4 regions of the Pedobacter sp. AC402 genome follow, and region 1 is predicted to be linked to each of the others. Evidence: riboswitches for the same ligand, from Rfam matches in the RefSeq annotation. Region 1 holds a riboswitch; each other region holds the start of a gene.
What was found. A riboswitch is a leader RNA that binds a small molecule or an ion and turns the genes downstream of it on or off. The one in region 1 is predicted to bind S-adenosylmethionine.
Positions count from the first base shown of each region.

Region 1 (2,202 bases):
TTATCCTTTTAATTTATACGGGAGCCTCAATCATTACCTGTTTTGCCGCTGCTGCTGGTATTTTTGGCATTATGGCTTTTATGGGCTATACTACTAATATCGACTTAAGTAAGTTTGGTCCTATATTAATGGTAGGTGTTGCTGGATTATTTATTGCGAGCATTCTTAACATGTTTATTAAAAGCGAACAATTTAGCCTGATTATGGCCTTTGTAGGTATTGCAGTATTTACTGCGTTAACTGCATATGATGTGCAGAAAATCAAAAGAATTGGGATGGGAATCCAAGAGAGTGGAGAAGCAATTCCAGAAGCAGATACTAAAAAACTGGCAATAATGGCGGCTTTAAATTTATATCTGGATTTCATCAATATCTTCCTTTTCTTACTACGTATTTTCGGAAGCAGAAAATAGACATTAACAAAACAATATTCTTAAGGCCGTGCAGAATTGCATGGCCTTTGTAATTTTATTTGGCAGCAAAGCGATAAATTTTGGAATTGATGTAGCTTTGTTGCATTTTTGTATGCTTATTAAGAAAGACGGAGGGATTAGACCCAACGAAGTCTTAGCAACCTGTAACCGTACAAGGTGCTAAATTCTATCCTGAATTATTCGGGACCAGATAAGTTTAGGATTACGATTCACGTACCAACTTTTTAAATAAGCCTTTTAGAGACTTGAGATTATAGATTTGAGAGTATAGATCTGAGACCATAGATTTGAGACCGTAGATTTGAAAGTTGAGACATAGCGTCTACCCAATTTCATATATCTTACACCTCATATCTCATATCTCATATCTGATTTCTGACATCCCGTATCTCATATCTCAAATCTTACAACAAGAATGAGCATAAGAGAAGAATTAGAGAAACGTATTTTGGTGATCGATGGTGCAATGGGTACCATGATTCAGCGATATACTTTAACAGAAGAAGATTTTAGAGGCGAGCGATTTAAAAATCATCCTTGTGATGTAAAAGGCAATAATGATTTGCTTAACATTACACGTCCGGATATTATTAAAACCATACACCTGGAGTATTTGGCAGCTGGTGCCGATATTATCGAAACCAATACGTTCAGTACCCAGCGCATTTCTATGGCCGATTACCAGATGGAAGATCTCTCTTATGAAATGAGTTTCGAAGGGGCGCGTGTGGCAAAAGAATCTGTAAACGAATTTATGGCTGCAAATCCAGACCGTAAGTGTTTCGTTGCCGGTGCTATAGGCCCAACCAACCGCACCCTTTCCATGTCGCCGAATGTAAACGACCCTGGTTTTAGAGCGGTTTATTTTGATGAACTCGAAGCAGCTTATTACGAGCAGGTACGTGGTTTGGTAGATGGAGGTTCAGACGTCTTATTAATCGAAACCATTTTTGATACCTTAAATGCTAAAGTGGCTATTGTAGCCATTAAAAAATATGAGGAAGTTATTGGTCGTAAACTGGAAATTATGATTTCTGGTACCATTACCGATGCTTCCGGCAGAACACTTTCAGGCCAAACTGCCGAAGCTTTTTTAAACTCTGTAATGCATGCAAAACCTTTAAGTATCGGTTTTAACTGTGCTTTAGGAGCTAAAGAAATGCGGCCGCATATAGAAGAACTTGCTGCAAAAGCAGGCTGCTATGTATCGGCCTATCCAAACGCAGGTTTACCAAATGAGTTCGGCGCATACGATTGAGCAGCCGCATGAAACAGCACATTTGGTAGATGATTTTATTGCATCAGGCTTCGTTAATATTGTTGGAGGCTGTTGCGGTACCACGCCAGATCATATTGGTTGTATTGCCAAAAATGCAAGAAAAGCCGAACCACGGAAAATCCCTGTACTTGAACCCTACATGCGTTTAAGCGGATTGGAACCTGTAACCATTACTCCAGAAAGCATTTTTGTAAATATTGGAGAAAGAACAAATATCACCGGATCGCCAAAATTTTCTAAATTGATTTTAGGTGGCGATTACGAAGCCGCACTGGCCGTTGCCTTACAACAGGTTGAAGGTGGTGCACAGGTAATTGATGTGAACATGGATGAAGGGATGTTGGATTCGGAAGCAGCAATGACCAAATTCTTAAACCTCATAGCCTCTGAACCTGATATTGCCAAATTGCCTATCATGGTCGATTCATCCAAATGGTCGGTTATTGAAAATGGCTTAAAATGTTTGCAGGGAAAAGGAATTGTAAACTC
Region 1 is NZ_CEEDAI010000002.1:6,877-9,078, forward strand. Features, by position in the region: gene AC0IWE_RS01925 (Bax inhibitor-1/YccA family protein) at 1-413, shown strand, start outside; SAM riboswitch class I at 527-631, shown strand; partial or broken gene metH (methionine synthase) at 850-2,202, shown strand, end outside.

Region 2 (2,202 bases), on a different contig from region 1:
TGGATTGCTATAGTAACTGTTGTTCCAGTTAAACGTTTTTCCATTTTCGTCTAAATAGTTTTTCAACTGGTTAATATCAACCTGCCTGCCAAACCACGTAAACTGCAACATCGTACTTGTTGATCGTGACGACCTGTGCCAGGTAAATTATCTGAATTGAGTTTGCTATAATTGGCATTAGCCGTTAAAGTAAGCTTTGGTGTTATTTTTAGAGATGTATTTAATACAAATGAATTTTTGCCCTGACCTGAGCTTGGCACTATGCCTACCTGTTTAAGGTTATTGTACGAAATCCGGTAATCGTATTTTTCTCCTGCATCAGCAACTGATACACCATTGTTTAATGAATATCCGGTTTGAAAAAAGTCGCGTACATTATCCGGGTGTGCAACAAATGGAACAGCAACTCCTTTAGAAAAGAATTGAGGAATTAATCTTCCATCCAATTTTGGCCCCCAGCTTTCATCTACCCCATCGTTAATGCCTTTGCCCGCACCATCTACATAGCTGAATTTACCTTCGGATCCCTGACCAAATGCATTTTGATAAACAGGGGAGCGTTAATAAGGTTTCTAACACAGCATTTGAGTTTATGGCAATCCCCAATCCTTTTTTTGATTTTCCGGTTTTGGTTTTAATTAAAATCACCCCTGCAGCAGCCCTTGAGCCATATAAAGCAGCCGCGTTGGGGCCCTTTAAAACACTGATCGATTCTATATCTTCCGGGTTAATATCCGAGATGGTATTGGCATAATCTCTTGCCCCGGCAGAATTTAACTGCGAATTATCTACAGGAATCCCATCCACCACGAATAAAGGTTGGTTGTTACCTGCAATTGAAGTTTCACCTCTGATTACCACCCGCGAAGAACCCATGCTGCCCTGACTGTTGGTTACCCTTACACCGGCAATTTTACCTGCCAATGCATTCACCAGGTTAGATTCTTTCGCTTCAGCCAAATCCTGTCCTTTAAGTTCCTGAACCGCATAACCTAAAGATTTCTTTTGTCGCGAAATACCCAACGCAGTTACCACTACCTCATCAAGTGCATTATCGCTCGATTGCAATACAACCGAAATCGGTCCATTTTTGCTGATTTGTATTTCCTGGGTTTTAAAACCAATGTAAGAGAATACTAAAGTACCTTTATCGGGTGCATTTATAGAAAAAGCGCCCTTACCATCAGTAATTGATGTTTGCTTGGTCTCCTTTAAAAGAATGGATACACCGGGAAGTGTTTCTCCATCTGCCGATTTTACCGTACCGGAAACCGTTGCATTTTGAGCGGATAGCTGCTGTGCTATAAAAGAGCAGCAGAATAAACGCTGTTGATTTAATAAATTTAAGCATGTGTGTAGTTAATAATTAGTAAAAGGGATAATAATTTGGGCAAAACGATTCCACCACGATTAAACCGTGTTAATTTTCATATTACTAAAGGATTGGTTAGCCTAGAAAAAGCCTGTTAACCTGGTAGCAGTGCTAACAGGGCTTACACATTCGGGTATATGTGCAAGGATTTAAATAATTTAATTTTTGCTCGTCTGTTTTTTCCATTTGGATGATTTTATTTATAACATTTTTACTAATCAAGAATGCAGCAGAGCAAAAAAAAGCACCTCTTAAATCAGAAGTGCCCCATATATTTTGATAAGGATATGCAAACAACTGACTTAACTATCCCAGATTCATCCGGGATGGATTTAGCACCATTTCTAACAAATAGCTGGTTGCTAAGGCTTCATAGGGCCATTCCCTCCGCCTTTCTTGATAAGTATTTTAAAATAACTGCAGCAAAGGTATAACTAATTCCATTTATCCTATAGTTTTTGTAGATTTTTATTGAAATATTTTTTCTTTGCTCAATATACCCGTATATTTGTCTACTAATTTAGTCGATTAAAACAGTCCTAATGAATTCGAAAATTATTTTATCAGCCTTATTGGCCATATCAACATCACTTACATACGCTCAGGGAAATACTGCTTTAGCAAATAGCCAAAAGCTAAAAACCAGCGCAAAAGCAACTAAAGCCTTTGTAGCATTGGGTAACTGGCGCGGAATAGCCAAAGTAAAGGAAGGATTAGAAATTCCATTCAACTTTGAGATTAATGAAAAAGGCGGTCAGCAGAAATTATATTTTCGCAATGCTGAAGAAAGTTTCGAAGGTGGCGTAGTAACGCAAACTACAGATTCTCTT
Region 2 is NZ_CEEDAI010000010.1:75,440-77,641, reverse strand. Features, by position in the region: gene AC0IWE_RS17985 (hypothetical protein) at 1-66, opposite strand, end outside; gene AC0IWE_RS17980 (hypothetical protein) at 63-446, opposite strand; gene AC0IWE_RS17975 (TonB-dependent receptor plug domain-containing protein) at 514-1,068, opposite strand; partial or broken gene AC0IWE_RS17970 (carboxypeptidase-like regulatory domain-containing protein) at 1,090-1,221, opposite strand; SAM riboswitch class I at 1,672-1,778, opposite strand; gene AC0IWE_RS17965 (peroxiredoxin family protein) at 1,915-2,202, shown strand, end outside.
Region 2: linked by a shared signal. The riboswitch ahead of AC0IWE_RS17970 (carboxypeptidase-like regulatory domain-containing protein) and the one ahead of metH (methionine synthase) in region 1 are both predicted to bind S-adenosylmethionine.

Region 3 (2,202 bases), on a different contig from region 1:
AAATATATCTATCCATTTTGAATAACCAATAGAATCATTGATTATTTAGTAAAACACAAAAATTATGAAAAAATTGATTTATGCGCTGATGTTACCACTGGTTGTGGTGGGCGGATTAGTATTTGCTAATCCTGAAATTGGGAATGATACGACTAAGAAGCCGTCTTCAAAGCCGCGTTCTATTGCTGAAAGGAATGCCGAAAGAAAAAAGTGGGAGTCTACACCCGATGGCATTAAGTACAAAAAATGGGAGGCTTCTCCTGAAGGTAAAAGAGTGTTTACAAGTGCGGCTAAAATAAGGAAGCATACAACTGCTTTTACCAATATGGAAGCTGTTGTAACTTCTCTTTCGCTTCCACCAGGATCAAGGTTAGGTTTTGCTGTGATGGTTAGGGTTAATAGCGACGATTATATTTTACAATTTGAGCCGGAAAAGTCACAACTTGAACAATTGCATAGCCTGAAAGTTAACGACAAAATAATGATTAAAAGCCACAATATATCACATGCACCCAAGTACTCGTATCCAATAATATCCTGCGAATATGTGGAGCGAGATCATCAGGTTATTTTTAAACGCATTCCTAAAAAAGGTGGTTGCTGAGTATGAATCCATGGTCTGTGTCTCCACAGATCATTTCTTTCTTTTATCCTATAAGTTCATTGAAGCTTAGGTAATAATGAATTTTACTGTTACCTGAATCCATGGTCTGTGTCTCCACAGACCATTTCTCTCTTTTATCCTATAAGTAATATAAGTACATTGAAGCTTAAGTAATAATGAATGTCTATGGCGTTGACATCAGTGTTTTGTAGTAAAAAACAGTTGTCTAAACTATTGACCGTTATTTTACTTCACGTTTATCCGCTCCACTGTAGGTTTACCAGTTGATTCTTCAGTGCCTTCAATTTCTGCATATTTCACATTTGGGAGCCAGAAACTGCCACCTTGTATCCTCACAAATAATCGCGTAACCCTTATTGTCCGGTTGTTTATTGTTACCGAAACATGGTAGCTTTTATCATTATATCTTTGTAAATAAAATGGCAGTTTTTTGTGTGATACAAATCTAAATTCATATTTATCCTTCCCCAATGCTTTTGTATCAATGCCATAAGCAAACTTCCTTTGGATGTACCCCAGGTCTTTTTTTTGCCCTTTCTCGCCATACCTGATCCAATACACCTGAATAGGATTTTCAGCATTGATAGTGCCATTTTCTTTAAGGTTTTGCGCATAAATGAGGGTATTCGTATTTGGATCACGTTGAATATAAAATAGCAAATGATCTATATTTTTTGGTGTCGGAAAATTGATAGGGGATGGATCTTTACCTTGTGCATGGCTTTGAGTTGAAAAAATTACAAGGCTTAAAACAATTGTAAATAGTGTTTTTGATATTCTTAAAGGTGTTTGGTACATTTTAATTTTTTTATGTAGAAGAGCGGTAGTATGAATTAGGTGTTTTTTGATGTTGATCTTCTGCCGAAATTGTTTCCTCATTTTCATTTCGCTGTGCATTATAAAGCCGATCCGATTCTGCCCTACAATGTTCATAATCATCTAATTTTTCGCAGGAATTGTTCCCTCTGAATCTCAAAAAAATCCCTTATTGATGGATAATCAAAATATACCGACATATCATAAAATTTAAATTACCAGTTTTCGGTCGGGAATAGCTTTTTGATTATTTGCTGAACGCAGAAAATTAATCTGCTTTCAAACTCATCTTTTCTGCAATTGCAAAAGGAATTAGCGCCTTGTTAATCAACAGATTGCTAAGACATCAAAGGGCCATTCCCTACGTCTTTCTTGATAAGTATGTATGTAAACAATTTAATGTTTAGACGTCATGGACGGAATCGAACCGCCGTACTAGGTTTTGCAGACCTTTACCTAACCACTCGGCCACATGACTATATGATCTTTTTTAGAAGCCGTTTAACCAGCTTTTAAAGAATATTGAGCAAAAGTAATAATTAATTACTATATATTCTATAGGATTAGTAGATAATTTAATTTCTTACATAAGTTTTATTTCTATATCAATTCAATAAACTTGATATTTTTATTTTCAATAATTTTTGAAAGTTTAAAAATATATTATACTTTTGATCAAATATCAGTATAATATGAAAACGTTTCTCCAATCAAAATTGCTGCTGGGAATATTTATCTCAAATGTGGTAACCTTATTTATT
Region 3 is NZ_CEEDAI010000009.1:186,583-188,784, reverse strand. Features, by position in the region: gene AC0IWE_RS11185 (hypothetical protein) at 65-604, shown strand; gene AC0IWE_RS11180 (DUF4833 domain-containing protein) at 851-1,423, opposite strand; SAM riboswitch class I at 1,724-1,823, opposite strand; tRNA gene AC0IWE_RS11175 (tRNA-Cys) at 1,849-1,919, opposite strand; gene AC0IWE_RS11170 (hypothetical protein) at 2,134-2,202, shown strand, end outside.
Region 3: linked by a shared signal. The riboswitch ahead of AC0IWE_RS11180 (DUF4833 domain-containing protein) and the one ahead of metH (methionine synthase) in region 1 are both predicted to bind S-adenosylmethionine.

Region 4 (2,202 bases), on a different contig from region 1:
ATAGTACAAATCCTCCATCAGGATTTTTCGGCAATAGATATAAAGGTTGTGCTTTTAAATTTAAAGTGGTGATAAAATCTGGCAATTTTTGGCCCCTCTGTTTACATCTTCAAAATTAGTTGTAATGGCTGCTGGTTGTTTCAAAAACCTATCTACACCTAAAGCTTTAGCACCCTGGGCAGTGCCTACTTTTAATAATTTATCTTTTAAACCTCCGAATTGAGCGCTTACATTGTTTAAACTTCCTATGGCAAATAGTAGCACTAAACATAGGGATTTTGTATTTTTCATCATGATTAAATTTAGATAGGTAACACAAACTTAGAATTTTAAGCGTTAATTTTATATTAAAAGTTTTAAGCCAATATTTTAACAAAAAATACATACCTCATTTTCATAAAGTTAACTTAAATTCGGAATTTTATTTTGTGAATTAAAATTAAATTCAGACATTTGAAATATTATTTGGCGGAAAGCTAAATAAAAGTCAATCTTCGCAGGTTGATTTATAAAGAAGTGGCGAGAGACTGGCTCGACGACCCACTGGCAACCCTCGAGAGAGAAGGTGCCAATTCCTGACCGGATAACAAGGTGTTATTTGGAGATATAAAATTAGAACTGATGAAAACATTAAATCTTCAATCGCTAAGCGAGCCCATTGCAAACCTGAAAAAGTCAGAAAAAAATTCTATTTCTTTTATTTGTTGCAACATGCGTGAGGTTACTTGTATGTGCTGTTGCATACAGTAGTTTAAAAATCTTCCTTTTTTGTTTCATTCAAACTGGAAGGTCCCGGGAAATCGGGATACGCCCTGTTAGGTTAATATTAGGCTAAGCCTTTACCTGTAGCTCATCAATCAACATTAAAAAAAAAGAAATTATGTCAACTTCATATAAATTTGAAACCTTACAATTACATGCGGGTCAGGAAATAGACCCAACAACAGGTTCCAGAGCAGTACCTATTTACCAAACCACATCGTATGGGTTTAAAAATGCAGAACATGGCGCAAATCTATTTGCATTAAAAGAGTTCGGAAATATCTATACCAGGATTATGAATCCAACAAATGATGTTTTCGAAAAACGTATCGCTGCATTAGAAGGTGGCGTTGCAGCACTAGCGGTAGCATCTGGTCAGGCGGCTCAGTTTATTGCATTAAACAATATTTTAGAAGCCGGAGATAGCATCGTTTCCTCTTCTCATATTTATGGCGGAACATACAACCAATTTAAAGTAGCATTTAAAAGATTAGGCATACATGTTGATTTTGCCAACCCGGATGTGCCTGAAGAATTTGAAAATAAAATTACGGATAAAACCAAAGCGCTCTACCTCGAAACCATCGGCAACCCTGCTTTTAGTATCCCCGATTTTGAAAAAATTGCTTCAATTGCTAAAAAATATGACCTTCCTTTGGTTGTAGACAATACTTTTGGCGCAGGTGGTTATCTATTTAAACCATTAGAACATGGCGCAAACATTGTTGTAGAATCTGCAACAAAGTGGATTGGTGGTCATGGTACAAGTATTGGAGGTGTTATTATTGATGGTGGAAATTACAATTGGGGCAACGGGAAATTTAAGCAGTTCTCAGAACCTGCTGAAGGATACCATGGACTGGTTTTCAGCGATGTTTTTGGCATCGGTGGACCATTTGGCAATATTCAGTTTATCATCCGTGCAAGGGTTGAGGGATTAAGAGATCTTGGCCCTGCCCTATCACCTTTTAATTCTTTTCTTTTGTTGCAGGGATTAGAAACGCTATCGCTCCGCGTTCAACGCCATGTAGATAATGCATTGGAATTGGCCACCTGGTTAGAAAACCATCCGCTGGTTAAAGAAGTTCAATATCCGGGCTTAGCGAGTAGTAAATACAACAATCTGGCTAAAAAATATTTAAGCAATGGTTTTGGCGCAGTTTTATCTTTTGAGTTGGCCGGAAGCAAAGAAAACGCAACACAGGTTATTGATAATTTAAAACTGGTATCTCACCTGGCAAATGTGGGCGATGCGAAAACGCTTATTATTCAGCCTTCAGCAACCACCCATCAACAGTTAAGTGAAACAGAACAGCTGGCGGCTGGCGTAAAACCAAACGCATTAAGGGTTTCGGTCGGTATTGAGCATATTGATGATATTAAAGCCGATTTCGAACAGGCATTCGCAAGTATCAATAATTTAACTACAGCAGCTCATTT
Region 4 is NZ_CEEDAI010000007.1:434,514-436,715, forward strand. Features, by position in the region: gene AC0IWE_RS08630 (hypothetical protein) at 1-85, opposite strand, end outside; gene AC0IWE_RS08635 (hypothetical protein) at 61-294, opposite strand; SAM riboswitch class I at 504-613, shown strand; gene AC0IWE_RS08640 (O-acetylhomoserine aminocarboxypropyltransferase/cysteine synthase family protein) at 881-2,202, shown strand, end outside.
Region 4: linked by a shared signal. The riboswitch ahead of AC0IWE_RS08640 (O-acetylhomoserine aminocarboxypropyltransferase/cysteine synthase family protein) and the one ahead of metH (methionine synthase) in region 1 are both predicted to bind S-adenosylmethionine.